One region of the Thalassolituus sp. UBA3500 genome, then DNA from elsewhere that is predicted to be linked to it. Evidence: predicted binding sites of a transcription regulator. Region 1 holds the regulator's gene; each other region holds the start of a gene.
What was found. The regulator sigma-54, encoded in region 1, starts transcription at its own class of promoters, with help from an activator protein. The targets are predictions, from matches to a motif close to TGGCACNNNNNTTGCTNT.
Positions count from the first base shown of each region.

Region 2: nirB (nitrite reductase large subunit NirB) is a predicted target of sigma-54. The motif match lies at 6,139-6,156, and genes of this name have one in related genera.
Region 3: glnL (nitrogen regulation protein NR(II)) is a predicted target of sigma-54. The motif match lies at 5,623-5,640, and genes of this name have one in related genera.

Region 1 is NZ_DFQB01000059.1:15,456-26,235, forward strand. It holds gene B2R29_RS14490 (bifunctional protein-serine/threonine kinase/phosphatase) at 1-916, opposite strand, end outside; gene B2R29_RS14495 (formate/nitrite transporter family protein) at 998-1,807, opposite strand; gene yjgA (ribosome biogenesis factor YjgA) at 2,162-2,674, opposite strand; gene mgtE (magnesium transporter) at 2,722-4,077, opposite strand; gene B2R29_RS14510 (HPr family phosphocarrier protein) at 4,207-4,476, opposite strand; gene rapZ (RNase adapter RapZ) at 4,489-5,364, opposite strand; gene ptsN (PTS IIA-like nitrogen regulatory protein PtsN) at 5,382-5,840, opposite strand; gene hpf (ribosome hibernation-promoting factor, HPF/YfiA family) at 5,844-6,146, opposite strand; gene B2R29_RS14530 (RNA polymerase factor sigma-54) at 6,211-7,773, opposite strand; gene lptB (LPS export ABC transporter ATP-binding protein) at 7,918-8,643, opposite strand; gene lptA (lipopolysaccharide transport periplasmic protein LptA) at 8,640-9,212, opposite strand; gene lptC (LPS export ABC transporter periplasmic protein LptC) at 9,196-9,747, opposite strand; gene B2R29_RS14550 (KpsF/GutQ family sugar-phosphate isomerase) at 9,747-10,724, opposite strand; gene B2R29_RS14555 (calcium/sodium antiporter) at 10,721-10,780, opposite strand, start outside.
Region 2 is NZ_DFQB01000042.1:18,687-29,466, reverse strand. It holds gene B2R29_RS10375 (NAD(P)-dependent alcohol dehydrogenase) at 1-961, shown strand, start outside; gene B2R29_RS10370 (DUF4870 domain-containing protein) at 1,058-1,423, shown strand; gene B2R29_RS10365 (cold-shock protein) at 1,840-2,049, shown strand; gene cobA (uroporphyrinogen-III C-methyltransferase) at 2,211-2,966, opposite strand; gene B2R29_RS10355 (nitrate reductase) at 2,971-5,634, opposite strand; gene nirB (nitrite reductase large subunit NirB) at 6,263-8,827, shown strand; gene nirD (nitrite reductase small subunit NirD) at 8,889-9,221, shown strand; gene B2R29_RS10340 (NarK family nitrate/nitrite MFS transporter) at 9,270-10,736, shown strand.
Region 3 is NZ_DFQB01000059.1:172,758-183,537, forward strand. It holds gene B2R29_RS15230 (DUF6701 domain-containing protein) at 1-432, shown strand, start outside; gene B2R29_RS15235 (DUF6701 domain-containing protein) at 433-3,051, shown strand; gene glnG (nitrogen regulation protein NR(I)) at 3,090-4,520, opposite strand; gene glnL (nitrogen regulation protein NR(II)) at 4,517-5,599, opposite strand; gene B2R29_RS15250 (DUF4124 domain-containing protein) at 5,813-6,364, opposite strand; gene dtd (D-aminoacyl-tRNA deacylase) at 6,465-6,899, shown strand; gene B2R29_RS15260 (SirB2 family protein) at 7,046-7,417, shown strand; gene B2R29_RS15265 (methyl-accepting chemotaxis protein) at 7,501-9,129, opposite strand; gene B2R29_RS15270 (2OG-Fe(II) oxygenase) at 9,254-9,916, opposite strand; gene B2R29_RS15275 (TMEM165/GDT1 family protein) at 10,005-10,598, opposite strand.

The DNA.
Region 1 (10,780 bases):
CCCCTGATGGCGTTTTTAATATCAGTGTTTGCTCGGTTTCACGGTCTTTCGCAAGATAGACGTGACTGCGTGGGCTGCTGTGTATCTTACGCAGAATGTTATAGCCATCGAAGTTGTCGCGCGCTTTCAATGAGGGAGGGAAGGGCAGCTCGGTCAGTCGTTGATGAACATCTTCTTTATTCTGATCAAGCAGGTGATCTATGCGTAAGATCTGGATTGTGAGGTTGTCGTCGCTGTCGTTCTCTCGGGCTGCTTCCAGAATTTCGCGGGCAGCACGGTCCAGATCGGATGAGTATTGACGGATCGTGCTGATGACCAGCTCGTCGTTAACGAACTCATAAATGCCGTCGGTAGCGCTGATGAAAATATCACCGACATTGACCGACACAGACAGGTAGTCAATTTCTAACTGGGTATCCATACCTAAAGCACGGGTCAGGTAGCTTTGGTCTTCGGAGGTATAAAAGCGATGGTCGGTGGTCAGTTGCTCCAGTTGATCACCGGTGACTCTGTATACACGACTGTCACCGACGTGAAAAATATGAGCGGTGCGGGATTTAATAACTAACCCATTAAAAGTGCAGACGTAGCCTTTGTTCGGGTCGTAGCTTCTCAGGTTTCTTCTGGCCTGCGCGTGCAGCCATGAGTTTGTCGCTTCCAGTACACGCAGCCCCGAGGTTTTTACGGACCAGGCCTCTGAGGTACTGAAATAGTCACTGAGAAAGCTCTGAACTGCGGTTGCGCTGGCGTCCTGGCTGACGTTGCTGCTGCTGATGCCATCGGCCAATGCCATGGCAACGCCTTTGCTTTCAAGAAGGGGCAGTGTTGGGGTGTGAACGGCGTGAAAGTCCTGGTTAATGGCTTTGACGCCTTTATCGCTGCATTGACCTGTGCTGACTTTCAGCTGCTCTGACATGGTGTTGCCTCGCAGAAAAAACAAATCTGCCTGTGCAATATGCACAGGCAGAGTGGATTGCTAACCATAAAAGGGTAGCGTTTACAGGGCGCGGTCAGCGCTCTGGCGTACATGAGTAAAGTACAGAGGCAGTGCAACGAACACAAAACCACCGACAAGGTTACCCAGGGCAGTAGGCAGTTCATTCCAGATAATGTAATCCATCACGGTGAAATCACCACCCATGATCATAGAGAACGGGAACAGGAACATGTTTACGATGGAGTGCTCAAAACCCATAAAGAAGAACAGCATGATTGGCATCCACATGGCGAACATTTTAGAGATCGCTGAAGTAGAAATCATGGCACCAACAACACCCATTGATACCATCCAGTTGCACAGCATGCCGCGGATGAAAATAGTGATCCAGCCGTCAACGCCATGCGACGCATAACCTACCGTACGCGATTCACCGATGGTTGATACTTTAGCAGCGATCGCACCGCCGTCTGTGTTGTAGCCATAGGTCAGGATGAAAGAAATCATGATCGCAACAGACAAAGCACCCGCCAGGTTGCCGCAGAATACCAGGCCCCAGTTACGCAGCATTTGCGGAACAGTACAGCCAGGACGTTTGTCGATAATTGCCAGTGGCACCAGAGTGAATACACCGGTCAGCAAGTCGAACTTCATCAGGTAGAGCATGATGAAACCAACAGGGAACAGAACCGCGCCCAGAATCGGAGAGCCACTTTTCATGGCTACTGTGATCGCGAATACGGCTGCCAGGGCCAGGATAGCGCCAGCCATAAAAGCACGGATTAACGTGTCTTTGGTCGACATGAATATCTTTTCTGCACCGCTATCCACCATTTTTGTGGCGAACTCAGAAGGCATTAAGTAGGACATAGCATTTCCTCATTATTTGGGGGTGTTCTATCGGCTTTAAAATGAAAAACGGCGTCGCCCCAGTCAGTGATTAACCGATGGGTATCGACGCCGTTATCGAATTTTTTCTGAATTTTTTAAGAGCCGCCGTTGGCTCAACAGGGACTTGCAACCACCGTGCCATGTTTAAAAAATGTCAATAAAACCCCATAAAAACAGTGGCTTAAGACAGGGGGTTAGATGCTCATTGAGTGTCGGGGAGAACCTGAGGTGTCGACGGTGCGATAGACAGGTGCATGCAAAACAAAAAATGCGCACTAAGTGCGCATCTTTATATAAGGGTAAGAGGGACGGGGGGATAACCTGATGAAGAGCTCAGGCGTTGCTGTCGATTTCTTTTATCAGCTGGAAGAGTTTCTTGAATGCCGTTCCCGGCTTTGGTGGCTCAGCCTGCATTTCTTTCTGCGCATTGCGCACAAGGTTGCGTAGTTGTTGCCGGTCTGTGTCTGGGTAGGTATCCAGAAATTCATTCATTGCCTTACCGTCATTGATAAGGCGATTACGCCACTGCTCCAACTGGCCTATCCGGCGACCGAAGGCCTCGCTAGAAGGATCGAGCATATCGATTGCTTCTTGAATCGCGTCGATATCTTCAGAGCGCATTAGTTTGCCGATGTATTGAAAGTGACGACGGCGGGCCTCGTGCTTCTTAATACGACGGCTCTCTTCCAGTGCTGCCATAAGTACCTCGGTCACCGGAAGATCTGCCCATTTTGCAGGGGAAAGATTACACAGGGTTTCTCCGAGATCCTGATAGCGTTGCATTTCACGCTTCATCTCAGTCTTACTGACCAGTTCGTATTCGATGTCGTCGTCTTCGTGGGTCATAAGAACTCCGGAGTATTCAGTGCTTTGCTTGCCGTAATGAAGAAAGCTTATAAGTAGAAGATGGTTGCCAGGCCGAGAAAAGACAGGAAGCCAATCACGTCGGTGACGGTTGTCAGAACTACGCCTCCGGCGAGTGCCGGGTCGATGCCGCGAGCCTTCAGAATCAGTGGCAGTGCGGCCCCTGTGACGGCCGCGACCAATAAGTTAATAATGATGGCGGCACCAATGATGGCGGCAATGCCAGGGTCGTTAAACCAGAGCAGGGTGATCACTGCTATAACGGCAGCCCACAATACGCCGTTAATTCCGGCGACGATTATTTCCCGGTTAAACAGCCAGCGGAAGTTCGCGCTGGAGAGGTGCCCCAGAGCCTGTCCACGAATGACCAGCGTCAGCACCTGACTACCGGCGATGCCACCCATACTTGCAACAATGGGCATCAGTACGGCGAGGGCGACGACCTGTTCGATGGTTTTATCGAACAGGCCAATGACGGCAGAGGCAGCCAGCGCCGTAAGTAGATTGATGCCCAGCCAGACGGCTCGACGGCGGCTGGTTTTCAGCGCCGGAGCAAAAGTGTCTTCTTCTTCATCCAGACCTACCGAACTCATCAGGGAGTGATCCGCGGTTTCCCGGATAACGTCTACCACGTCATCGATGGTGATACGGCCGATGAGTTTGCCGTCGACATCGACAACCGGTGCCGATACAAGGTCATGTCGCTCGAACAGTTTAGCGACGTCGGTATCCTGCATCGTTGCAGGAATGACTCGCGCATCAGTCGTCATGACCTCACGCACGGTCTGGTTAGGATCACTGACGAGAAGCTTGTTGATGGTCAGGATACCAATAAATTCGTTATTCCGGTTTACGACCAGCAAGTTATCCGTCATTTCCGGCAGCGTAGGGTGTCGACGGAGGTAACGCATAACGACTTCAAGGCTGATATCAGGACGGATGGTCACCGTATCGGTGTTCATCAGACCACCGGCGCTGTCCTCTGGGTAGCCCAGTACCTGCTCAAGACGGGTTCGATCCTGATGGTCCATCGCGTCGAGCACTTCTTGAGTAACGCGCTCAGGAAGCTGCTGCAGGATGTCGGCGACGTCATCGGCGTCGAGGTCAGAGGTGATGTCGACCAGTTCTTCGGCGCTCAGGTCCGACAGGAATTGTGCCTGCAGGTCTTCGCTAAGGTACTGAAGAACCTCGCCCTCAAGCTCTTTGTCGACCAGGTCCCAGAGCACTTTACGTGCTTTGGGCGGTGATGACTCGATCAGGTGAGCAATATCGGCGGGTGCCAGGCCAGAGTTCAGGATGCGCTGTACTTTATTCAGGGCACCACTTTCCAGGGCAGCATTAAGGCTGTGGAGTTTTGCTTTTGCCTTTTCTGTGTGCTGAGCCATGGCCGGAATCCGGAGTAAAACGGGTTTACTGATTCTAGCCTGATTGCCGGATTGATACCACGAAAGTACTCGCAGTTTTGGGCCTAATCAGCTGTTTTCGCGGGGATTATCGCTAAATTTCCCGGAGGGCTATTCTTCTTCGTCGAAGCGCCGCTCAATGAGGTCGGTGATGGCGTCGACCGCAGCTTCTTCATCGCTGCCTTCGGCCGTCAGAATCAGTTCAGTGCCTTTGCTGGCAGCCAGCATCATGACGGACATAATGCTTTTGCAGTCGACCATACGCCCGTCCTGGCCAATCTTAAGCTGGCTGGAGAATGCTGACGCAGTAGATACCAGTTTGGCCGCTGCGCGGGCATGCAGGCCGAGTTTATTTATTATAAGAACGTTTTTCTGGATCATACGGTGTCCGGATTATGGAGTAGGCAGGTTCGCTGCTCGTGCGAGTTCACGATGACGCACCTGGACGTTCGGGTATTTCATTCGGTATTCGGTGGCGAGTTGCTCAGCCAGATAAACGGATCTGTGCTGACCGCCGGTGCAACCAATGGCGATCGTCATATAGCTGCGGTTAGCTTCGATCAGACGGTCAGTCCATTGCCCCAGAAAATCGCTGATCGATTTTCGCATTTCACCGACGACGTCATAGCTGTTCAGGAATAATTGTACTTCGCTGTCGAGGCCTGTGAGCTTGCGCAGGTCTTCACTCCAGTACGGATTGGGCAGATGGCGCACATCGAACACGTAGTCTGCGTCGGTGGGGATACCATGCTTAAATCCGAACGATTCAAATAATATCGACATTTCACCGTTGGGGCGGTCTGCAACCCGCAGGCGAATCATGCTGCGCAACTCGTGAACTGACATGTGCGTTGTATCTAATGTCAGATCCGCCATGTTGGCGAGCGGATCAAGGAGGTCTTTCTCCTGATCGATGGCTTCTGCCAGTGACAGCTCGTGGGTTGTCAGCGGGTGCTTGCGTCGTGTCGCACTGAATCGCTGTAGCAGAACTTTTTCAGAGGCGTCGAGATAAACCACATCAAGCTGATAGTGATCATTAGGCAGGTCGAGCAGTAGCTTCTCTATCGGCTCTTCTGTGGCCGAGAGATTGCGAGCATCAATACTGACCGCAACCCGGGTCAGCTTGTCATTGGCGTCAGCCTGACTGGCAAGGGCAGGCAGTAGCCCGATGGGCAGGTTGTCGATGCAATAGAATCCAAGATCTTCGAGCACGTGCAGCGCACTCGACTTCCCCGATCCTGATCTTCCGCTGATGACTACCAGGCGCATATTCGACTCCGTGATTACTACCGCTCTGCGATCGCTCGCTGGAAAAGACGTTTGGCGTCTGGCGCGTTGCGCAAAGCTTCGCGATATTCCGCCTGATTAAAGTTACTGGCGAGTGTCGCCAGTATCTGAAGGTGTTCGTCGGTTGCTTCCTCGGGGACTAACAAAGCAAATACGAGGTCGACCGGATTACCATCGATAGAATCATAGTCTATCGGGGTATTTAATCTCAGAAGAACGCCCAGCGCTTTCTGGCACTGCAACAACCGGCAGTGCGGGATGGCAATACCTTCTCCTATCCCTGTGCTTCCCATGCGCTCGCGTGCTAACAGGCGTTCGTAGATATCGTCTGCGGAGGCATCGCCGATTTCTTCAGCAACCAGAGATGAAAGTTGTTCTAACAGTTTTTTCTTACTGGAAACGGTCACGTCAATGACGGACCGTTCCGGTGTGAGGATATCCTCAATACTCAAAGACATGCTTCAGCCTTGACCGTGTTGGCGCGCGACCTGCTTCTCTTTGTGCTTAAGAACCTGACGGTCCAGTTTGTCGACCATCTGATCAATGGCGGTGTACATGTCTTCGTTTTCTGCTTTCGCGTGCAGGTCGTGACCTGTGATGTGTATCGTCCCTTCGGCCGTCTGGCGATCTTTAACGACGGTCAACGTGATCTGACCTGTGGTGATGCTGTCGCTATGGCGCGTAAGCTTCGACATTTTATCTTCAACGTGCGCCTGCATCGCTTCCGTTACTTCTACATGATGACCACTGATATTGATTTGCATGCCAAGTCTCCTGTGTCGCTGGCGGTAGGTGAATCAGAATCTGTTCACATTGATATAACAGACTCTAAATCAACTGCTTACGTTCATTCGATGGTGGTATCAGCATAGCCTCGCGGTATTTCGCTACCGTGCGCCGTGCCACTTTGATGCCCTTTTCACCGAGCATCGTTGCTATCTTGTTGTCACTGAGTGGCTTACGCGTGTTTTCGTCCGCGATCAGTTTCTTGATCATCGCCCGGATAGCCGTCGATGAACACTCTCCGCCGCTGTCGGTGCTGACGTGGCTGGAGAAAAAGTATTTAAGCTCAAAAATCCCACGTGGGGTATGCATGTATTTCTGGGTGGTTACCCGAGAGATCGTCGACTCATGCATACCTACGGCTTCGGCGATGTCATGGAGCACAAGTGGCTTCATGCCTTCATCACCTTCTTCAAAGAAGTCTATCTGGAATTCAACAATTTTGGTTGCGACTTTGAGCAGAGTGTCATTGCGACTTTGCAGACTTTTAATAAACCAGCGTGCTTCCTGCAGGTGATCTTTGAGGAAGGTATTGTCAGCACTGCTGTCTGAGCGGCGAATCAGTGATGCGTAGTCGGCATTCACCCGCAGCTTGGGCGCAATCTCTGGATTCAGCTCAACACGCCACTCGTCTCTGATCTGGCGGACGATGACGTCTGGAATAACGTACTCGGATTCTTCTGAGGCAATGCCTGCACCCGGCTTCGGGTTAAGCTCTTTGATCAGTCGCATGACTGACTTGAGGTCATCTTCCTTCAATTTTGTGCGGCGCATCAGTGACTGATAGTCGCGACTACCGAGCAGGTCAATGTGATCACGTATGATCAGCTGCGCTTCGGTGAGCCAGGGGGTGCCCTGAGGCAGTTGATGCAGTTGCAGAAGCAGGCATTCGCGCAGGTCGCGGCAGAAAACACCCGCCGGATCAAACTGCTGAAGGCGATGCAGAACCGCCATAACTTCTTCTTCTTCGATTTCCAGCGATGGGTCCATCGCTTCAATGACGTCTTCAACGGTGGTGTGCAGATACCCATCGTCGTCTACGCCATCGATCAGCATGGTAGCGACTTCGCGGTCAGCGTCTGACATGGGCGTCAGGTTGAGCTGCCAGAGCAGGTGGTCCTGCAGGTTGTCGCTGGTTGCATAGCGCGAGTCGTAGTCGAAGTCTTCGTCAGCGGGGCCGGAGCTGGAGGCAACGCCAGCACTCACCTGATAGGTATCTTCCCACTGGCTGTCTACCGGGAGGTCATCAGGCAGTTTTTCGCTCGACCATTGCTCGTCGAGAGACTCCTGTCCACTCTGGTCGTCGTAGGAGTTATCTTCGTATGAGTTGTCGTAATCCTGATTGTCAGAGGAGGCTTCTCGGCTGTCTCTGTCGTTGTTGTCTGAATCAGAATTGCGGGAATCGTTATCGGACTCGTTGCCGGAGTCGTTGCCGGAGTCGCTGTTGTCATCAAACTCTTCGCTTTCCAGCATCGGGTTAGAATCCAGCGCTTCCTGAATTTCCTGTTGCAGGTCCAGTGTGGATAACTGGAGGAGGCGGATGGCCTGTTGCAGCTGGGGCGTCATCGTCAGCTGCTGGCCCATCTTAATCTGAAGGGATGTCTTCATATAACTCGGTATTTACGACCTGAAAATCGAACCATCTTTTTGTTTGATGTACTTAGCATTATAGGCAAAGTCCTTGTGTATGGAACCTATTTTGCTTACCAGAGTAAATAGATAACTCTACAGTACGTGACATCGGTCTGAGTTTCAAAGACGGAAGTCGTCGCCGAGGTAGACTTCGCGTACCTGTTCGTTCGCCAGCACATCTTCAGCGGTGCCTTCGGCGATGATATGCCCGCCTCCAACGATAAAGGCTTTCTCGCAAATTGCGAGGGTTTCACGCACGTTGTGGTCAGTAATGAGAACGCCGATGCCCCGGGCTTTTAGCTGTCGGATGATATCCATAATGTCAGACACTGAGATCGGGTCGACCCCGGCGAATGGCTCGTCGAGCAGAATGAATGAGGGCTCGGCAGCCAGTGCCCGAGCTATCTCGACGCGGCGGCGTTCACCGCCGGACAGTGCCATACCCGCGCTGTCGCGAATGTGCTGAATATGGAACTCGTTCAGCAGCTGCTCCAGTTGCTCATTGCGCTGCTGTCGATTCAGGTCGTTGCGGGTCTCAAGGATTGCCATGATGTTGTCGGCAACGCTGAGTTTGCGGAAAATAGAGGCTTCCTGTGGCAGATAGCCTATGCCCTTGCGGGCGCGGCCATGCATCGGCAGGTGGCTGATGTCTTCATCATCGATCATGATGCGTCCACGATCAGCCTGCACCAGATTAACGATCATGTAAAAACAGGTTGTTTTACCTGCGCCATTGGGGCCCAGCAAACCAACGATCTGACCGCTTTCTACGCGGATAGACACATCTTTAACGACTTCACGGCCGCCGTAACTTTTGGCCAGATGTTCTGCCTTCAGTGTTTTCATTCTGTCGCTGCTTCCGGAGATTCTGTCGAGTCAGGTTCTGAGTCAGATTCAGGTTTGGGCGGCTGGATAACGACTTTGATCCGGCCGGAGTCTTCGTCGGTACTGTCGGTCGACGACTCGGCGATGTTGCCATCTGCACGTACGGTCTCTGTTGCCATATCATAGGTGATGCGTTCACCACTGAAGATGTTGCCTTCCTGTTCCAGTTCGGCATCGCCAGTGATAATGATGCGGCGCTCGCTGGTGTAATAATCGATGCGATTGCCCAGTGCGGTGGTCAGTGGTTTGCCGACTTCGATCTGCTGTTGATAGCGGGCACGATCGCCTTCTGCTACGGCTTTTTCAAGAGTGTCACCGTTACGCAGAATCATCAGACGGTCGGCTTCGATTTTCAGAGTGCCCTGAGTGAGGACAACGTTTCCTTCGTAGACGACGGTACCCGCGCGTCGGTCGATTTCTGCAGAGTCTGACAGAATCGTCATTTCTTTCTGCCAGTCATCCGGCAGTGCGACAGCGTAGCTAGCAATCACTGACAGCGAGATCACGGCCAGTTTATTGAACAGGTTCATAAGTCGTGCGGACTCCTGTTTTCAGTTCGAGGCGCTGACGACTGGCGTCAAACATCATTCCGGTGCCGGTCATGCGGCTATTTTCGCCCGTCATCGTGACCAACTCGTCGGTCTCGGCGATTTTCTTATCAATATGATAGGTCAGTCTCGAGGTTTCAAGGCGCATCGGGTCGCTACTGTCGAGGGGCCTGATCAGTATGTTGCCAGATAATTTCAGCGCTTGATCGTTGCCACGCATCACTCCTTCATCGGCGGTCAGTACCCAGTCGTCTTTTGAGCTGACCAGAAGGCGAGGTTCACTGAAAACGGTGAGGTCGCCCTCGGGAAAATGCTCTGATTTTGCGGCGTAAAAAGTGTCGGCCAGTGAGCCGTCTTTTTCATAGCGGCGACTGAACAGAACTTCACCATAATAATCTGGTTCACGAACAGCCTGTTCTGTCGTTTGCCCGGTAATATCACGGGTGTAGCGATCTACTGCCAGAAAGGCAACGCCAAAAAATGCGGTAACTAGCAGCAGTAGATAGCGCTTACGCATCAGATAACGCCTGCTCGCAGAAGGTCGTGCATGTTAATAACACCGACGGTGCGGCCTTCGTCCTGCACGACGAGCGCGTTGATCTTGCCGTCTTCCATGATTTTCAGGGCTTCCGCAGCCAGCATGCCCGGCGAGGTTGTCTTACATTCAGCCGTCATGACATCTTTGATGGTGGCGTTGCGGATATCGACACCGTGATCGATGGCACGGCGAAGGTCACCGTCGGTAAAGATACCGGCGAGTTTACCGTCGGAGCCTGCGACTGTGGTCATGCCTAACCCTTTCGAGGTAGCGATCAGCAGCGCTTCTGGCAAAGATGTCTCGGGAGACACAACCGGAATCTGGTCGCCGCTGTGCATGATGTTTTCAACTTTAAGGAGCAGGCGACGCCCGAGGCTGCCGCCCGGATGAGAGAACGCGAAATCTTCGGCGGTAAAGCCTTTGGCTTCGAGCAGCGCGATCGCCAGTGCATCACCCATAACCAGCGCACACGTGGTTGATGATGTCGGTGCCAGATCAAGAGGGCAGGCCTCCTGATCGACACCCGCATAAAGATGGCTGTCGGCTGCTTTTGCCAGTGTCGATTCTTTATTCCCTGTCATGCTGATCAGCTGGGTGCCTTGACGCTTCAGCAGTGGTAACAGACTGGTGACCTCGCTGGTTTCACCGGAGTTCGATAACGCAATCACAACATCAGCAGCCGTGATCATACCCATGTCACCGTGGCTGGCCTCACCCGGGTGAACGAAAAAAGCCGGGGTGCCCGTACTGGCCAGAGTTGCCGCCATTTTGTTACCGACGTGCCCTGATTTACCCATGCCGGTAACCACCACGCGACCACGGCACTGAATAATTATCTGGCAGGCGCGGGTGAAATTGTCATCCAGGTGGTTGTTCAGTAAACCGACCGCTTCCTGTTCGAGTTTTACAGTGCGGCGGGCAGAGTCGATAAAATTAAACGTTGTTGATTCAGTCATGCTTGGTTTGCCAGAAATAAGGTGAACATGTAGCCGAGGTAACCGGCGGTAAGAAT
Region 2 (10,780 bases), on a different contig from region 1:
TATTGAGATTTTGTTCAGTGGCATCTGTCACTCAGACCTGCATACCGTAAATGGTGACTGGGGGCCTCAGCCTTACCCGCTGGTGCCGGGCCATGAGATTGTTGGTCGTGTGATCGAAGTGGGGGCCGATGTTAAGAACTACAAAGTCGGCGATAACGTCGGCGTAGGCTGTATGGTTGATAGCTGTCAGGAATGCGATCAGTGTCACGGTCATGAAGAACAGTACTGCCGCGTAGGTATGACTCCTACCTATGGGGCGCCTGATCGTATTGACGGCACCATTACTCAGGGTGGTTACTCTAAACACATCGTGGTGCGTGAAGAATTTGTGCTCAGTATTCCAGACACTCTTGATATGTCGAAGGCTGCACCCATTCTCTGTGCAGGTATTACCACGTTCTCACCACTACGCACCTGGGGCGTCAAAGAGGGTAGTCGTGTTGGTGTCGTAGGCTTAGGTGGTCTTGGGCATATGGCGGTTAAGCTGGCGGTTGCTATGGGGGCAGAAGTAACCGTGCTGAGCCGCTCAAATAAAAAAGAAGCCGATGCTAAAGAACTAGGCGCGACGGGTATTCTTGCATCCACTGACAAAGATGCGATGAAAAAAGCGGCGGCTTCTTTCGATCTGATTATTGATACCGTGCCAGTGAAACACGATGTTTCCGTTTACTCGCCATTACTCGATATCGACGGCACTATTGTTCTCGTTGGTCAGGTCGGGCCTATGGAAGAGTTTATGACAGTACCTCTGGTGATGGGGCGTCGTCGCGTTGCAGGCTCCCTGATTGGTGGCATTAAAGAAACTCAAGAAGTACTCGACTTCTGCGGTAAGCATAATATTCACCCTGAATGTAAGATCATTCGCCCGGATGAAGTGAACGACGCTTTTGAGATTATGGCGAAAGGGGATATATCTCATCGCTACGTGATGGATATGTCGTCACTCGCTGTAGAAGGCTGATTTTCAGGCTTCGCCGTAAGAACAAAACACCCCGCTTGACGGGGTGTTTTTTCGGCTGTGATACCTTAAGTGAGTATGTGAAAGGGAGGTAATGTGATGAAAGAATCAAATGAAGAATATTGGGGAATGCCCGTCAGCACCTACTGCACAATGATTCACCTGAGTCAGCTGAGCAGTATTCTGATACCTGGCCTCGGGCTAATTCTGCCTATTGTTATGTGGCTGATGAATAAGGACAAAAATGACCAGATCGACCGGCATGGCAAGGTTACTGCCAACTGGTTGTTGAGCCTGGTTATATACTCTATTGTTTGTTTTATTCTCTGGATCTTTGTCATCGGTGCATTGGCGTTTTTTGTACTCGGAATTCTGAATCTGGTATTTGCTATCATTGCTGCAGTTAAAGCCAATAATGGAGAACTTTGGGTATATCCAATGAGTATTACTTTCTTTAAACCCTAAAACGAATTAGCCCTGTAGGCCGAAGCATCAATTATGGTTCGTCGCTCTGTGTTTCCTGCTCATAGCCTCAATAGCCTGGAGACTTTGATATTCATAACCAAAGAAAGTGCTTTACTTAACTTTGAGCTACTACTTTGACCCCGACAGTAGGTTAAATTCTTCAAATCCAGAGAAGACTGGTCTATGTGTCATGTTTTTTGAGTGTTCGAAATAGTTTGACTTTGGTTCAGAAGAGGCAGACTATGGGTACAGCTTGAAAGGAAGTCCAATTTCGTTACCAACGTTGCGTCGCATTCTTAGTATTACTTCGTCCTGTAGTTTCAGAATTTCTCTTTATATTTCCCGCTCCTCGTGCCCGTTTCGGTATTTCACTGAGAGAGGGCGCATAAAAACTCTTATATTTCAGGATATTTATTATGTCTAATACTACTACTGGTATTGTAAAATGGTTTAACGAAGCTAAAGGTTTTGGCTTTATTGAGCAGAAATCAGGTCCAGATGTCTTCGCTCACTTCAGTGCTATTGCAAGCGCTGGATTCAAGACATTGGCTGAAGGCCAGTCTGTTCAATTTACTGTGACTCAGGGCGCTAAAGGCCCTCAGGCAGAGAACATCGTAGCGATCTGATCGTTCTGCGTTGATAAAAGAAGGCAAGCGTTTCGCTTGCCTTTTTTGTGTCTGTTATTCATAAAAAAGCCCCAGGCCTTGCGGCATGGGGCGAGTCCTAAAGTTCGCTTTTCAGCTTTGGACCAACAGCTTACTTGGGAATCCGGCTTGCGCCGGTGTGCTTACGCCACGGCTTCACCGTGGGCCAGAACCTGGTTGCGCGCAGCGAACGCTGCGACTTCGCCAACAATTATCAGAGCCGGACCTGCGCCTGAATATCGATCAGCTAAAAAAGGCAGATCCATTAAGACACCCGTATGTACTTCCTGATTTGGTAATGTGCCATTGGCAATCAGGGCGACGGGGGTGGCGTCTGCCAGCCCCTCGCTAAGAAGGCTGGCAGTGATCATCCCGGCCTGCTTTACACCCATATAAAATACCCGGGTGGGGCTCTGGCTTTTCTGGTACTCACCGAACTGACTGTGGCCGCTGTCGAGCATAAGAGCGTTGCCATATTGACGATGAGTCAGTGGTATTTTTGCTGCGGCTGCACAGCCACCTGCTGCGGTAATCCCCGGAACAATATCGACCTCAATACCATGCTTCTGCAGATATTCCAGCTCTTCTCCTCCGCGACCAAAAATAAACGGGTCTCCGCCTTTCAGGCGCACCACACGGGCGTACTTGCGCGCGCTGGTTAGCAGTAGTTTCTGAATATCTACCTGAGTCATTTTGTGTGCACCACAACGTTTCCCGACATGAATGCGGGTACACTTCTGCGGCAACATATCGAGTATCTCATCGGAAATAAGGCTGTCGTATAAAACGATATCAGCCTGACTGATGACTCTCATTGCTTTGATCGTCAGTAATTCAGGGTCACCAGGACCGCCGCCGACGAGCCATACTTTACCGGGTTGTTTCTGTGTATTTTTCATTGTCTTACTCCACAGCCTCTGCGGGCTGGTATTTCGCAATAAGAGATTTCAGCTCTGGGATACAGGAGCCGCAGTTAGTACCGCATTTCAGTTCGGCACCTAACTCATCAGCACCGGTGCAGCCGCCCGCTATCGCTTTTTGAATGGTGTTTTCACCCACCTGGAAACAAGAGCACACGATGGCGCCTTTATCTTCTACTTTGCCAAGCGGGCGTCCGGCCAGAATGGCCCGGCGGTCGTGGATGGAAAGCTCTTCCTGTCCAAAAATATCGATTAGCCACTGTCGGCCACTGAAGTCGTAGTCTTTGTGAATAAATAAAACCGCCTTGAGTTGGTCTCTTTCAATCAGGCACAGGCGATAGTGCAGGTTGGTCGGGTCGCTGAACATGACCCAATGATCGGATTCAAATTGGTTCCTGACCGAACGGATAAATTCGACCGGATCGTTCTGCCCACTGATTTCATACATGTGACCCGTGTCAGTGACGTTATAGACCCAGTAGTCTGTATCGAGGTGACCAAGGTCTTTGCTGGTCAGGAGAAATCCTTCCCACTCGGTTGAAAATACCGCTGCGTTAACATCCGTCATTTTCAGAGCGGGTTGTCCGGATACCGGGTCATTATCTTTGTTGATCAGTGCTCCCATCCGGGCCTTACTGGCATAGCGATTTGTCCAGTGCATGGGTACAAAAATCTCTCCCTTGCGCTGAGCGAGATCGCTGCGAACCTGAGCGCGTACGATAATCTCGCCACGCTCGCTCCATAATCTGACCAGTTTTTTATCTCTTACTCCTAAGCGCATCGCATCTTCAGGATGAAAATCCGCGTAAGGTTCTGCGATGTGTCGGGCAAGTACAGGCGCTTTTGCGGTTCTGGTCATTGTATGCCAGTGATCCCTTACCCGACCTGTATTCATAGTCAGTCCGGTCGCCGATGACGTTGGTGATTTCGCAACGACAGGAATGAATTTCGCTTTGCCCGATCTGGTATAGAAATATCCATCGTCATAAAAACGCGGACGACCGGCAGGGAAGGCGTCGTTGACCGGCCATTGCACAGGAGCCAGTGCATCGTATTGTTCACGGCTCATGTTGGTCAGGCCACTGAGGTCAAAGTCGCGTGTGCCATTATTTTCAAACGCTGACAGGCGTGCGTGTTCGTCAAAAATTTCAGCCGGATGTTCATAAGGGAATGCTTCTTCGTATCCCAGGCGGCGGGCGACTTGAGTAATTATCCACCAATCCGGGCGCGCTTCACCCGGAGGGGGCAAGAAGCCTCGTTGACGAGATATACGGCGCTCGGAATTTGTGACAGTACCGTTTTTCTCTCCCCAGCTCGCTGCGGGCAAGAGCACATGAGCAGCGGCGGTGGTATCAGTATTAGCCATGCAATCAGATACCACGACAAGTTCGCAGTGCTTCATGGCTTCTTTAACATCGTCAGCATCTGGCATGCTGACCAGTGGGGTCGTGGACATAATCCAGAGGAATTTAATCTTTCCATTTTTTACTTCGTTGAACAGATCGACTGCCTTCAGTCCCGGTTTTTCTGCAATGTGTGGTGATTGCCAGAAGCGCCGCACACGATCCCGGTCGGCCGGCGAGAAATCCATATGGGCGGCCAGCTGATTTGCCAGCCCACCAACTTCTCGCCCGCCCATCGCATTGGGTTGCCCCGTAATTGAAAACGGACAGGCACCAGGCTTGCCTATCCGACCGGTTGCAAGATGCAGGTTGATAATACTGTTTGCTTTGTCAGTGCCATCAATACTCTGATTAACGCCCTGAGAGTAAAAGGTCACTGTCTTTGGTGTGTCGCGGAACCAGGCGAAGAAGGTTTCGAGGTCCTGCTGATTTACGTCGGTAATAGCCGCGAGGTCGCTAAAGTCCTGCGCCGCCTTCGATGCCGCCACAAGTGCCTCGCCAATGTTTTCTGAACACTGTTCAATAAAGTGTGTGTCCAAAGCATTTTGCTGGTGAAGGTAGGTCAGCAGAGCATTAAATAGAGTGGTGTCACTGCCTGGCTTTATCGGAAGGTGTAAGTCTGCAATATCGCAGGTCGCTGTTTTTCGTGGATCGACCACAACAACCTTCATACCCGGGCGGGCTTTCTTCGCCGCAGCCATCCGCTGGAACAGGATCGGATGAGCCCAGGCAGCATTACTGCCAGTGATGACCAGAAGGTCTGCCTGCTCGAGATCTTCGTAACACCCCGGAACGGTATCACTGCCGATAGAGCGTTTATAAGAGGCTACGGCCGACGCCATACACAGACGCGAATTGGTATCCATATTCGCACTGCCTATAAAGCCCTTCATCAACTTGTTGGCGACGTAATAATCTTCTGTGAGAAGCTGGCCTGACCCGTAGAACGCAACCGCTTCCGGACCATGGGTAGAGACTACCTGGCGGATCTTATCGGCGACCAGGTTCAGTGCGGTATCCCAATCAGCTGCCTGGCCATTCATTGTCGGGTGTAGCAAACGGTCGGTTTGATCCAGAGTATCGTGCAGCGCAGATCCCTTAACGCACAGACGCCCGAAATTTGCTGGGTGCGACTTCATTCCAGCGACAGGCGCAATATCCTTCTCGTCGACAGAAATATCCACACCACATCCTACTCCGCAGTATGGACATGTTGTCTGAACCTGTAGCTTTTTATGACTCATAGGGCTATCCACATAGTTGGCTTGCTACTCTCAAGCCTTTTCGTGAGCAAAAAAAAACGCCCGCGGAGTTACCCGCGAGCGCCAATGCTCATAAACACAACACAAAACGACGACACCAACGTTGGTGTCTGGACCGCTGAATCTGGCTCCCTGCCAATGCACAAGGTCTTAGTAATGACTAAACAAAAAGAGTGCCAACTCTGAGATGCTAGTCATTTATTCATACTCAGACCCGCCTCAACGCCCGTGGCAACTGAGCCTGGTGATATGTGAGCAGAATCGGCCGGCCCGTTTTCAGAAGTTGATTCGGTAAGTCACTGGTGACCTTGTATCTTATTTGCCTTTTTGGGGTGCAATAAGACTGTAATGAGCACTCTTCTGGTGCGAAAAGTGGAGTCTGATCACTTTTTCTCTGTGGTTCTGATACTCCCAGCCCACCGACAGGCAGGCTGAAAACCAGACGCGACGGCCTGCCATTGCATCTGGCGGTTCTGGATACCGCTTTGGCACTCATATTGCTAAAGCCTATTCGATACTGTTTGCTGCAACGGCGTAGCGGGTAAGTAGAGCAACGATGCACTTATTTAAGGAGACAAGAAGAATGTCTGAATAAGAGAGAGTCATCGCCATGAGTAAGAAGCGCATCATAGTTGTTGGTAACGGTATGGTTGGCCACAACTTCCTCGCCACTATGGCCGAATCTGAGAAAGCCTCAGAATTCGAATTAATCACCTTTTCCGAAGAACCTCGCCTTGCGTACGACCGCGTACAGCTGAGCAAATACTTTTCAGGGGCGACCGCCGCTGACCTGGCACTCACCACAGAATCTGAATACGACGATTCCGGTATTACCTATTTAAAGAATGAGAAAGTTGTCGAAATTGACGCCGACAACAAAACCATTACGACCTCAACCGGGCGTATAGAAGGATACGACAAACTGGTGCTGGCAACGGGTTCCTATCCATTTGTTCCACCGATTCCGGGTAAGGATCAGGATCACTGCCTTGTTTATCGTACGATTGAAGATCTTGAAGCAATTTCTGCGTCCGCTGAAGTATCCAAAACGGGTGTTGTTGTTGGTGGCGGTCTGCTTGGCCTCGAGGCAGCAAATGCACTTAAAGAAGCCGGCCTTGATACCCACGTTGTTGAATTCGCTCCGCGCTTAATGGCCGTGCAGCTCGATGAAGGCGGCGGTAATCTGCTGCGACATAAAATCGAATCTCTGGGTGTGTCAGTACACACTGAAAAAAACACCAAAGAAATTGTCGCTGGCGAAGAATGCCGCTATCGCATGAACTTTGCCGACGGCTCACACCTTGAAACAGATATGATTCTGTTCTCTGCAGGTATTCGCCCTCAGGATGAACTTGCGCGACAGTTCGGCATCGACGTCGGCGAACGCGGCGGTATTGTCATTAACGATTATTGTCAGACCTCAGAAGAAGACATCTATGCAATTGGCGAATGTGCGCTCTGGGACAGTAAAATTTTCGGTCTGGTCGCACCGGGCTACCAGATGGCAAAAGTCACAGCGGCTCACATCACAGACACCCTGGTAAATCTGAAAACCCCGGAACTTGCTTTTAAGGGTGCTGATATGAGCACCAAGCTTAAGCTGCTGGGCGTGGATGTCGCATCGATAGGTGATGCGCATGGCCATACGGCGGGTTCTCAGTCGTTTGTATTCAGTGACGACATCGAAGAAGTCTACAAGCGACTTATTGTTTCTGCCGACGGTAAAAAACTGCTTGGCGCCGTGCTGGTGGGTGAAACTGAATCCTACGGTACTTTGCTGCAACTCATGCTTAACGATATGGATATCCCGGGTAATCCAGCTGCACTTATTCTGCCAGCACTGGGTGACGAAGCGCCTGCAGGCCTGGGGGTAACTGCATTACCCGACACGGCTCAGATCTGTTCATGTTATGACGTGTCGAAGGGGGATATTGCTTCGGCAGTGCAGGGTGGTTGCTGCACCATGGGCGACATAAAAGGTGCGACTAAGGCGACTACCGGCTGTGGCGGTTGTGCTGCTTTGACTAAGCAGGTGATGGATTCTGAACTCGCAGCCCTTGGCGTTGAAGTAAATAATGATCTCTGTGAGCACTTCGCTTATACCCGTGCTGAACTCGCTGATATTGTTCGCGTGAAAGGATATGGCAGCTTTGCAGAAGTGCTGAAAGGGCACGGCAAAGGCCATGGCTGTGAAATCTGTAAGCCAACCATTGGTTCGATCCTGGCATCTTATAAAAACGAGTATGTTCTGAAAGATGATCTGATGCCTCTGCAGGATACTAATGACATCTTCCTTGGCAACATGCAGAAAGACGGTACTTACTCTGTCGTACCTCGTGTTCCAGGCGGCGAAATTACGCCTGATAAGCTGATTGCCATTGGTGAAGTTGCTAAAGAGTTTGATCTCTACACCAAAATTACTGGTGGGCAGCGTATCGATTTATTTGGTGCACAACTCCACGAGTTGCCGAAAATCTGGGAGAAGCTGATTGCAGCGGGCCTTGAAACAGGTCATGCCTACGGTAAAGCGCTCCGTACCGTTAAGTCCTGTGTAGGTAGCACCTGGTGTCGTTATGGTGTGCTTGATTCTGTCTCCATGGCGGTGGCGCTGGAGAATCGCTATAAGGGGCTTCGCGCACCACACAAAATCAAATTCGGCGTTTCTGGATGTACTCGTGAATGTGCCGAGGCACAGTCGAAAGACATTGGTGTGATTGCAACAGAAAGTGGTTGGAACCTTTATGTATGCGGCAATGGTGGCATGCGTCCACGTCACGCGGACCTGTTTGCGACAGACCTGGACGATGAAACGCTGATCAAATACATCGATCGGGTATTGATGTTCTATGTACGTACAGCCGATCGCCTGCAGCGTACATCTGTGTGGCTCGAAAACCTCGAAGGAGGCCTCGACTACCTGCGTGAAGTTGTTGTCGATAATAAGCTGGATATCTGTGGTGAGCTCGAAAATGATATGACCCGCGTTGTGGGCACCTATCAGTGCGAATGGAAAACCACGGTTGAATCTCCAGAAAAGCTCAAGCGCTTCAGTCACTTCATTAATGCTGCAGAAGAAGATAACAATCTTCTGTATGTGCGTGAGCGTGGACAGCGACGACCAGCGACAGACAGTGAACGTATTGAGCTGGTTGAGTTAACCACCGAGAAACACTGATTTTTTCAGACAATATTAAAATTTATCGCATACAGCACAGGCTGTATGCAGGAGAAGACTGATGACTGACTGGACAACTGTTTGTTCTCTTGAAGATCTCGTACCTGACACTGGCGTGTGCGCGTTGGTAGAAGGAAAACAAGTAGCGGTATTCCGCTTTGGTGATGGCGAGACTGTGTACGCTATAAGCAATTATGATCCGTTTGGAAAGGCGAATGTATTGTCACGCGGTATTCTTGGTTCTGTGGGAGAGCGCCCGGTAGTGGCATCTCCGTTGTATAAGCAGCACTTTGATCTGTCAAATGGCGAGTGCCTGGAAGATGACGCGGTGACGCTGGAACACTTTCCAGTGCGCATTGAAAACGGAATTGTACAGGTGAGTTCTGCCGCGTAAGCGGCACTCTCTATGCCTGATTGCTTGTAATCGTTACTAAGGCCATTTATGACCTCTGAAAAATTTAACGTTTTCTCGTTTTCCGGGAAAATGAAAGTATTGCATCTCAGCTGGATTGCATTTTTCATTACCTTTGTCGTCTGGTTTAACCATGCGCCTCTGTTGATGGCAATCGCAGACAGTCTGGGGCTGACACCGTCAGAGATTAAGACGCTGTTGATTCTGAATGTTGCGCTGACAATTCCTGCTCGTGTTGTTATCGGTATGCTTACCGACCGTTTTGGTCCGCGAATCGTATACTCGTGCTTGTTGGCGGTGTGTTCCATACCTTGCTTTATGTTTGCGTTTGCAGACAGCTTTGTTCAAGCCGCTCTAGCGCGCTTCCTGCTGGGCTTTATCGGTGCCGGTTTTGTTATTGGTATTCGCATGGTCAGCGAATGGTTCCCTGCAAACGAGCTGGGAACGGCAGAAGGTATCTACGGTGGCTGGGGTAACTTCGGTTCTGCCGCGGCAGCTTTCTCGCTGCCTGTTGTTGCTTTGTGGTTTGGTGGTGATGACGGCTGGCGTTACGCGGTTGCGACGACAGGTGCGCTGAGTCTTATATTCAGTGTCGTGTATTACATGAATGTTTCTGATACGCCAAAGGGATCGACGTATTTCAAGCCCAAAAATATCGGTGCAATGGAAGTGACCAGTAAGGGAGATTTCTTCTTTCTTCTGGTTATGAAAGTTCCCATGTACGCCGCACTGGCACTGTTAACCTGGAAGCTTTCACCAAACGGTGTGGCATTACTCAGTGAGACAACAGCAGTGCTTTGCTATGTCGGTCTGGCATTACTGTTTATCTACGAAGTATCGCATGTCTGGAAGGTCAACAAAGGTATCTTTGAAAAGCCGGTTCCGGAGATGCATCAATACAAGTTTAAACAGGTTGCTGTTCTGAATATTCTGTATTTTGCGACCTTTGGTTCAGAGCTCGCGGTGGTGTCCATGTTGCCTCTGTTCTTTGCAGAAACCTTCACTCTGGACCCTGTTATGGCAGGTATGGTCGCGTCGGCGTACGCCTTCATGAACTTGATGTCTCGTCCAGGCGGTGGCTGGTTATCTGACAAATTTGGCCGCAAGTCGACTTTGCTGATTCTTACCGCTGGCCTTGCCATCGGCTACTTTGTAATGTCGACGGTGGACAGCAGCTGGCCGCTCTGGCTCGCCGTAGTTGCTGCCATGGCATGCTCTTTCTTCGTCCAGTCAGGCGAGGGTGCTGTATTTGCTGTCGTGCCATTGATTAAGCGTCGCCTGACAGGCCAGATCGCAGGCATGACGGGTGCCTACGGTAACGTTGGTGCTGTTACTTACCTTACAGTGCTGTCGTTCGTCGATTATTCTGTTTTCTTTATGGTAATCGCAGCGACCGCCGTAGTAGGCTTTATTACTCTTCTGTTCATGGAAGAACCGAAAGGCCACATTGCTGAAGTCCGTGAAGACGGGTCAGTAGAGATGATCAGTGTAAACTGATCATCCTCGGTTCAGTAAAAAAGTGGCTCCGGCCACTTTTTTTA
Region 3 (10,780 bases), 160 kb from region 1:
GATGGTAGCGACGTCGATATACGTTTTGGTCGATTGATCGTCGAAGACAGTTATGGGCCCGAAAACAGTGATCTGACGCTTCCGATGCACACGGAGTATTACCAGGATGGGGAGTACATCCTGAATACGTTTGACTCCTGCACAGGCTGGAGCAGCGTCAATGCCAGCGTAAACAGCCTCAGCAGCGTACAGACGGATTCTGATACGCTTTCGTCCGGGAGTTCGGGAAGTGATGGTCTTCGATTAACAGCGCCAACGAATGTTGCGGGCACGCCAGATATTGGGGATGCCACAGTCACTTATGATGCTCCAGCCTGGCTGGAGGGGGATTTTAACGGGGATGGCAACTTCAACAATGATCCATCAGCAACGGCAACGTTTGGTATTTATCGAGGCCATGAACGAGTTATCTACAAAAAAGAGGTGAGATAAATGCGCCTCAGCAACAGGAAAGTTCGCGTACCGCTCACGGTTTGGGTTATTTCGGCATTATTTTATCTGTGCGCTTCCTCTGTGTCGGCTCTACCGGTGCTGTTTAACCTGCTTAACAGTGCCGTCGTCGGTGTGGACTGGATTGCCAGTAATACCTCCCGGGTGGTGATTAATTCACTTGGCGAACTCAACCTTCGTAACGGTTATGTCGAAGTCGAGTCGCGGGTGTTTGATTTCTCAGAAGCAGATTCCGTCGATATTAACTTCGATGTATACGTACCTTTCAGTCTCGGGTTTGGTCTTATCGGTACAGCACCCAATCCGGGAGAAGACTTAGTTGTTCAGTACCGGCGCAGTAACGGCGGCTGGCAGACTCTGACGACCTTTGTTGCAGACTATGGCTTTCTTGGGTTGCTCTCGATAGGAGATAGCTATTCCTATTCCGCCTCGTTGCCTGCAGATGCTTACCACGATAATTTTCAGTTACGTTATGTCATGACCGGCGGAGGGATCAGTTTCTTCGATCTTCTCGGTGATAACTGGTATGTCAGTGATATTGAGATCACTGCGGATCTGCCACCGGCTGGCCCGGATCATTTCCGGTTATCCTATGAGTCTGACGCTTTAACCTGCAAGCCCCAGACGGTTGATATTCTGGCATGCGCAGACAGCACTTGCTCCAGTCTGTACACCGACGATGTGAATATAACCTTGTTGCCAGCGGGGTGGGTCGGCGGCAATACACGAACTCTGTCGGGCGGAAGTGGTAGTTTTGAGCTGCGCCAGACTGTCACAGGTACAGCGGTTGTCGGAATCTCATCATCTTCCCCTTCCAAAGTCGGCGGAAGCAATCTTTGTTCAGTGGATGGAGGCAGTGCTTCAGTGAGTTGTAGTCTCACGTTTGCTGACTCCGGTTTTTTAGTCAGTGTACCTGACTTCCTATCAGCGAAAGGGCCTGCCTCGGCGACTCTGCAGGCAGTCAGAAAAAGCGATGACTCGCCCGAGTGTGTGCCGGCTTTCGCAAACGTATTGAGGGATGTGGATTTATATACCCGTTACGACGCGCCTGCTTCTGGCAGTAAACCCGTGAGAATATCAGGCGTTGATATTTCTACATCGCCTGCAAATCCAACAAGCGTATCTCTCAGTTTTGATGCTTCCGGCACCGCCTCACTGACGCCCTTTAACTATGACGACGCAGGGCAGAAAACACTGTTTGCCAGTTATACCGGAAGTGGTGCTGATGCTGGACTGATCCTGAACGGACAAACCAGCTTTGTAGCGCGCCCGGCGGGTCTGTGTATTGATCCAGCTAATGTCTGTAATGAGCCTTATGAAGACTGCCCTGTGTTTGCGCTCGCAGGTGCGGCATTCCCGGTTAATATTCGTGCGGTCGCGTGGGAAGCAGATAGCGACAGTGATTTCTGTTTGGATAATATCACGACACAAAATTACAGCTCAGTATCGCCAATTACTTTGTCTTCAACCGTTGTCGCACCAGCCGCCGGACAAAATGGCACACTGGAACCTGCTGAATATATTCACACTGCGAGCGTCAGCGGTGTTTCGAGTATTAATCTTGCGCAAGGAGAAGCCGGTGTATTTACTCTAAGTGCAACGCCGCCTTTGTATTTTGGCGCAGCGCTCGGCACCTTGTCAGATACCAATTTAGCTGCCTTCTCAAGTGCTCCGTTGGGGCGGTTTGTTCCCGCATATTTTGAGGTGAGTGTGGCAGACTCTGGCATATTTTCTGGCGCCTGCACTACTGGTAACAGCTACACCGGGCAATCTTTTTCATGGCTGTTAGCGCCAGCATTAACTATTTCTGCTTACAACGCAGCGGCCGATGCTCAGATTACTCAGAATTATACTGATACTGCTTTTATGCGTTTATCGGCCGGTGACGTATTTAATGGAGTTTCATTCCCGTTAGTCGACCAGGGTGTTATGGGCAAGGATGGCCTGGCGCTCCCTTTGGCTGGTTCTCCTACGATTGAATATCAGGCTGGCTCATTAACGGTAAGTACGCCGGGGGTGATGGAGTATGTCTTTTCACCACTAGATAACATCGCCTATGTGCGTGATTTAAATGCTGAAATAAATCCTTTTTCTCCGGAGCTGCAATTTACGCTTACCGGTGTTACCGACGGCGAGGTAACCCAGTCTGCCAGTGTCGACTTTACACCTGATGGTAGTGGGGTGAGTGTGCGCTTTGGCCGTATGCGTTTACAGGATACCTTTGGTGCCGAAACCCACGATCTGACCGCAAGGCTGATCACAGAATATTTCCAGGGCGGCAGGTATGTACAGAATACTGACGATGACTGTACCGTCTGGGACAGTGCCAATGCTTCTGTCGATGGTATCAGTCAGATTACGGCCACCTCAGGTCAGTTAACCGGGGGGAGCAGTGGTAATGCGGGAATTACCTTGCTCGCGCCAACACTGGTACCCGGTACACCGGATACAGGTGATGCGACTCTGAGCTACACTGCGCCGCTTTGGTTACAAGGAGATTATGATGGTGACGGTAGTTTTGAATCGCCCTCATCAACCGTCAGCTTCGGTGTCTTTCGCGGGCATGAACGCATTTTATACCGCAGAGAAGTCCGGGAGTAATAAACTCCCGGTTGTTTTGTAACGATCAGCTAGATTAGTCAGTCATCGCCATGATCGTCATCATGATGATCATCGGTGTCCATCTGCAGTTCTTTGATTTTTCTGGTGAGGGTATTACGGCCCCAACCAAGAAGATTCGCAGCATCGCGACGGCGACCGGCGGTGTGCTTAAGCGCGGTCTCAATCATAATGCGTTCAAAGATCGGGACGGCTGTATCCAGCAGATCGGTCATGCCTGAGGCAAGCTGCTGATCAGCCCAGAAACGCAGGTTCTGTTCCCAGTTACCGGACGTCTGAATATCGCTTTTCTGTTCCAGAAGCTCTGGCGGCAGGTCTTTCACCAGTACTTCACGACCGGATGCCATTACTGTGATCCAGCGGCAGGTATTCTCAAGCTGGCGGACGTTACCTGGCCAGTCCAGCGTTGATAAAAACTCTTCAGTTTCCGGGCGCAGTGTTTTGGTTTCTACTTCCAGCTCTTCGGCTGCACGCTGTAGGAAGTGCGTCAGCAGTTTAGGAATATCTTCTCGACGATCGGCCAGGCGTGGCAAGTGAATACGAATGACATTCAGGCGATGGAATAAATCCTCGCGGAATTTTCCGTCTTTTACCAGCCCCTCCAGATCCTGGTGGGTTGCCGCAATAATGCGCACGTTTACTTTTACCGGTGTTGTACCACCTACGCGATAAAATTCGCCATCTGCCAGTACCCGCAACAGTCGCGTTTGGGTATCTGCTGGCATATCGCCGATTTCATCGAGAAATAAAGTGCCACCATTCGCTTGCTCAAAGCGCCCGCGACGTTGGCCGCCAGCACCTGTAAATGAGCCTTTCTCATGGCCAAAAAGCTCAGACTCAATCAGATCTTTCGGGATCGCAGCCATGTTCAGTGCGATGAAAGGTTCTGGCGCTCGTGGGCTGTGCTTGTGTAAGGCGTGGGCAACCAGTTCTTTACCGGTACCGGATTCACCATTGATTAACACCGTAATATTCGACTGCGACAGACGACCAATCGCCCGGAAAACTTCCTGCATTGCAGGGGCTTCGCCGATAATTTCCTGAGTTGGCATTTCAGGTTCGATGGTCGGTGTCTGTGCTGAAATTTCAGAGAAATGATCAATGGCTCGCTGAATCAGGCTAACGGCTTCGTCGACATCGAATGGCTTGGGAAGGTATTCAAAGGCACCGCTCTGATAGGAGCTGACCGCGCTTTCGAGATCCGAGTGCGCTGTCATGATGATGACGGGCAGGTCAGGATGGGCTTCGTTAGCATGCTTCAGCAAAGTAAGACCATCCATGCCTGGCATACGGATATCCGTAATAATGGCGCTCGGGTGCTCTTTTTTCAGTTGATTCAGCGCAGGCTCGGCCTGCTCAAACACTTTGGTTTCAATCCCTGCCTGTTGCAGTGCTTTTTCTAAAACCCAGCGGATGGATTTATCGTCATCAATGATCCAGACAGTGCTCATAGTGATTCCAAAGGCAGATAAATAGAGAATGTGGTGCGTCCGGGCTCGGATTCAAATTCAATGATGCCGTCGCACTGATTAATAATGGATTGTGATATCGAAAGACCAAGACCAGTACCCTCAGGGCGGCCTGTCACCATAGGATAGAAGAGGCTCTCTTGAATCTCTTCAGGAATGCCCGGGCCGTTGTCGGTAATGTCGACACGAACAACCAGACGATGACGGTGGTGACCAATCGTGAACTGACGAATCGATCGGGTTTTCATCGTCAGTGATGGGGGCCGCTCAGGATTTGGATTTTCCATCATGGCTTGCATCGCGTTGCGGCAGACATTCAATAAGGCTTGTACCATCTGTCCGCGATCGGCTTCCATTTCAGGAATAGAAGGATCGTAGTCGCGGATGATTTCAATCTTATGTTCTGATTCTACGTCGACCAGCTGACACACACGCTCAAGCACTTCGTGAATGTTAATTTCTTCCGTCTGAGGCAGAGTACGAGGGCCAAGCATGCGGTCAACGAGATCGCGCAGGCGGTCCGCTTCCTCAATAATAATATTGGTGTATTCCGCAAGGTCGGCCGTGGGTAACTCACGCTCCAGCAACTGAGCCGCACCGCGAATGCCACCGAGTGGATTCTTGATCTCGTGGGCCAGGCCGCGCACCAGATTGCGGGTCGTTTCCTGCTTAGCGATCAGCTGCTCTTCGCGGCTGATGCGCATCAGGCGGTCACGCCCTTGCAGTTCAACCAGCAGGCAGGGCAGGCGTGTTTCAGGATGTGAGAGTGGGCTTACGCTATAGTCCAGCGTGGCCTGCTGCTGATTGTGTAGCTCAATGGTCGCTTCGCGTTTGGTGTAAGAGTGCCCGTTGATGAGAGCATCGCGAAAGGCCTGTGTGGCTTCGTCAGACTCTCGGGCGAGCATGGTGAACTCTACCCCTTTTCCACGTTGGCCACTGACTTCAAGCAGGGCTTCAGCCGCGGGGTTCATGAAAATAATACTCAGATCCGCATCCAGCAGAACAACCCCGGTATTCAGGTGTTCCATCAGGCGTTGATTGAGGTGTGGGCTGGCGAGCATAGCTATCTCCGTTTGCACTCAGTTCAGCAATAATTGAGCCAGAAGTGAAATCTGCACATAAATGGCGCGAGGTCGCTTCCAGCGTGCTGCCTGACTGTTCAAGTGGAGAAAAATATACCTCAATATGCACTAATTATGTGCATTAGGTGGGGCTGATGATGTGTTTTGGTGCTCTTTTTCGGTGCCTTGACCCTCTTTGAGGCACCGCAGTTGTTATCGGGCCAGAGACGATGCACGCTTCACATGCAGAATGATGGGCTGGCTGGTGATCCGGACTTCGCCGTCAGGCCCCCTCACTTCCATCTGCAGGCGATGTTCACCTCGGTCCAGGTTGTCTAGCTGAAAACTGGTCTGGCTGCCGCGAGCTATTTCAGTACCGGCGTCCAACAGTACAATGCTGTCTTTTTTCTGAAGTGCTGGGGTAAGCACACCTGAAATCCGCACATCGCCATTCACGCCGATGGGCAGTGTAGTACCATCGGCCGGAGAGATAATACTTAGGCTGGTATACGTTGGCGTAACCGGCTCATCGCTCGATTCACCAGAAGGGCGTTCGGGCTCAGGAACATTAAACGCAGGCATGGACGGCAGCTCTTGAACCACATGAGTTTCTGAGCCCGCGCTTTTACGATCGCTGAATATCGGGTTACCGTCGGCATCCCGTGTGATATACACCTTGGTCTGGGCAATAGCGGGGAGCGCACTGGTGACCAAAATAGCCGCAGTGGCCAGAAGCGTTATAAAGGTGGTCGTTGAGTGTCGCATATCCATATCTCCGGGGTGCTAAGGCACGTATTTGAACTGAGTATAGAACGCGCTATCCTGCGCCCGCAAACCGCAGCGGTATTTCAGTGGGAGTTTTTCAATGATTGGCTTGATACAAAGGGTGTCTGAGGCAAGTGTTTGTGTCGACGGTGAGGTCATTGGTAGCGCCGGGCGCGGTCTGCTGGTGTTGCTTGGCGTGCAGAAAGGCGATGATCAGGAAAAGGCTGACCGCCTGTTAGATAAAATTCTGCGCTACCGGGTCTTCCCGGATGATGAAGGGCGAATGAACCGGAGCATCAGCGATATCGACGGCGATCTTCTGGTTGTTTCTCAGTTTACCCTGGCGGCAGACACCCGAAAGGGCACACGCCCGGGCTTTTCAGGCGCAGCAGCACCGGACGATGCCAACGCCTTGTATGAATACTTTTGTGCGCGGGCCAGTGGAAAAGTGACTACGGGTACCGGATGTTTCGGTGCAGATATGCGGGTATCTCTGGTAAACGATGGTCCGGTGACTTTCTGGTTGGAGGTTTGACCCAGGTTCAGGAGCGCTTTATTGATACCGGTCAAGTTTCATTGTCCGGCGCTTCTGATATGCTTCGCGGCTGACCGATCGTCCGAGGGTACCCAGCCCGGCGTAAACATTTAAAATCCGAATAATGAAGGAATCCCGTCATGTACATGGCACTTAAACATTCACACATTGGCTTTGTTTACCTGTCGTTTATTCTGTTTCTGGTCCGCTTTGGACTGGCAAATTACAAGCCTGCGCTTAACGGTAATAAAGCACTGAATATCGCAACGCACGGCATTAACGCACTGCTTCTCGCGACTGCGGGTGCTCTGTGTGTGACTCTGAGTCAGTATCCGTTTGAAGCGGCGTGGGTAACAGCAAAACTGTTGGGCCTGATTGCATACGTTGTGCTGGGTGTAATTGCGATTAAGAAGGTCAATGTAAAGGCCTTTGTTCTGGCGATCGTCGTATTTGTATATCTGTTTGGCGTGGCTAAAGCGCACAGTGCGTTATCTTGGGTAGGTATGCTGATCGCTTAATCTTCACGTAGCTTTGCATCAAAAAAGGCAGCCTTAGCTGCCTTTTTTGTGCACATTTTTCTACTTGCTGATTAAAAACGCCATCAGACAGTGAAGTTAGAAACGCTTTTGCGCATATCGGAAATATTCTGCTCAAGCACATTCACAGAGTCGACCAACTGGCGGGTACTGGCCTGGTTTTCCTGACTCATATGGCGAGCCTCGGTCAGGTTCTGATTAATGTTGTTTATCACAGATGTCTGCTCTTCAATCGCTGAAGCGACTTGCAGCACCTGATCTTTGATCCGCACCAGCGCGCCCGATACCTCACCTATGTTCGACTCTGAGGCTCTTGCGGTTTCGACCGAGCGCTCAGCGGTTTCTTCACCACCCTGCATACTGTTCACCGCGCGGTTTACGCCACTCTGTAGTTTGTCGATCATGCTGTTAATGTCTTCCGTTGCCTGCTGGGTTTTGCTGGCCAGGCTGCGGACTTCATCAGCAACAACCGCAAAGCCCCGGCCTTGTTCGCCTGCGCGCGCTGCCTCAATAGCCGCATTAAGCGCCAGCAGGTTCGTTTGCTCAGCGATGCCCTTAATAACATCCAGCAAAGAGGCGATGCCTGTGGTTTCCTGTTCCAGCTCGCGGATGACACCGGCTGATTCACTGACGCTGTTGGCAAGCGCTGCAATGTCGGTGACGGCACTGCGGAATTGTTCAGCAATTTCACGGACGTGCTTTTCAGCGTTGGTCGCTTCTTCGGCGACGCGTGTGGATGACTGGCTGACTTCGCCAATCGCCTGTTCCATTTCACGGTTCGCATGAGTCACGTGCTCAAGCTCGGCAACGAACTGAGCTGTGGTTTCCTGACTCTTCTGGGCGCCCTGTTCGAGTTGCTCAGTCGTGCCACGTACCTGATTCGAAACCGTCTGAACATTGGTGACCAGGCTTTGCATGCCTTCAAGGAATTGATTGAAGGTCTTCGCCATTTCACCAATTTCGTCGTTACTTTCAACCGTGAGGCGGCGGGTCAGGTCGCCTTCACCACGAGCCAGTTTATCCAGCGCCCAGGTGGTTCGTTTGATAGGTCGGGTTAACAGCGGTGGAAGCAGGACAATCACTGCGATGATGATGGCAACCGATAAGCCTGTGAGGATGAGCAGGTTGTTCCTCGCGGATTTATTCAGCATGACACCGTCTGAATGCAGAGCGGCGGCTGATTCAGATAGGTTCTCACCAACGGTATCCAGAATCTCACGCGCTGATTCAAATTCTTTTTCGAGCGTCCCTGTGCTGAGAGCTTCTGCTTGCTCATAAGAAATGCGCCCCGAGGTCACATCTGCAACGAGTTTTTCTGACTTAGGGCGCCACTTCGCGAAGGCCGCCAGAAACGCTTCGGCCTGAACCCGTGTTTTGTCATTTACTTGCATATTAATGACGGCATTCAGGCGATCGTACACTTGATCCAGGTTCTCTTTATGAGATGCCTTGAGGCCTTCGTAGCTTCCGCCAAAAGCCAGAGTGCGCTCGGCGATCTGAGCTTGATACAGGTCGCGGTCAGCATTAAGCACCTTATTCAGGGCCGGGGTGTAGGTGCCATTAATCAGCTCTGATGTTGTCGTGACACCACTCAGAGTATTCAGCTGAAGTATGCTGAGGATGACGAGAAGCACCCCAATGACAGCCAAAGGTATACGAAGCTTCAGAGTGAGGCTCAGATCGCGCCAGTTCATACGTTTCTCCACAGAACAGGGACTATCCATAGAGCATAGTTCATGTTGGGCCAGTCGCCAGAGAATTGTGTAACCGGATATGCGGCCTGAAGGCCGCTACTGGGTGCTAGAAGAGAGAGCGTTATCAGGCCTGTAAGCTGAGGAGATCGCGACTGTTATTAACCCGGAACCAACCGGCAATGCTGTAACGATGATTCTTTGCGGGCAGCACTTCGTGAGGAAATTCTTCAGACAGAAAAATCACCAGACGATTCAACACGGGCTGAACCTGCGTAATCAGCTGATCTTCTTCAGCATCATAAATGGCAAGCTCTCCGCCATCGCCGGGCTGCCAGTTGTCGTTCAGGTAATAGACTGTGCTGAGTACGCGATTGGATTGTCCTTTAAAAGCATCGTAGTGCTTTTTGTATCCCGCACCGGGTGGGTAATGCGCGAAATGACTTTCGTATTCAAACAGCCCTAACAGCAGCTCCCGGTTGGCGTAACCGCGCAGGTGCTCCATGGCCGTTAGCCAACCGGATTCTGAGGCGTCTGAGCGATTCATCCACTGGATGGAGTCCTGGCGGATACTACGCGCAATCGTGTGATCGTCGCGACGTCCGATACCGGCTACTTTGAGGTCGCCCGTGTTTTTTATTGCCAATATCCTCTGCTGCAGTGCACGTGAGAGTGCCGCAGGCAGTGCATCGTCTACAACTACATAACCATCGCTGCGAAGCGCATCCATGATGGTATTCAGCAAAGGAAGGCAGCGAGCGGGCACTGCACTGTTATTGATGGCGTTCACGGGCGGGTATCCAAGTAGGCGAGGCGCGGTTATACCCGCCGCAAATCACGGCGTACAACGAGAAAACTTTGTCGTGACGATCAGGGATTCAGCTGCTTAAAAGCGTGTAGGCTGCAAGACCGAGGAAGACGACGGCCGTGAGGCGGCGAGCAAGGTCTAAAGGCAACCGGTCCATTAACCACTGCCCCCAGATCACTACAGGCGCATTGGCGATTAACATGCCCAGCGTGGTGCCCGCAGTAACCCAGAAAAAACTCTGAAATTCCGCGGCGAGAATCACCGTGGCTATCTGTGTTTTATCTCCGACTTCGGCGATAAAAAACAGCAGAGTGGTGGCGATAAAGGCGCCATATTTAGCGAAATTATCGTCGTCATCATCTTCTTTATCCGGAATCAGTACCCAAAGAGCCATCAGGGCAAATGATCCCGCCAGTACATAGTCGACGACTCGACCAGATAACCAGCTTTCCATGTTTTCACCGATCCAGATACCTCCCCAACTCGAGAGACCATGATTCAGTAGAGTGGCAACGAGAATACCGCCAATGATTGCCCACTTATTACGGAAGCGTGCAACTAGCAGGAGTGATAGCAATTGTGTCTTGTCGCCAACTTCGGCAATAGCGACAGCGACGGTAGAGGCCAGAAAAGGTGAGGCACTGAAGGTGGTAATATCAAACATAAAAACTATTCCGGGCGATGATGAGCACAAGATAACGTCACAGCATCGCCCAGCGACTGTGTCGTTATCTCAGGTCTCATCAATCCCGATGACGGGACGTCTGCACCATGAGCTTGAGGCTCAATTATGTTGATACAGACACCAGAATCAGCAGCCTGATTGGCTGTGACGGCAGATTACTC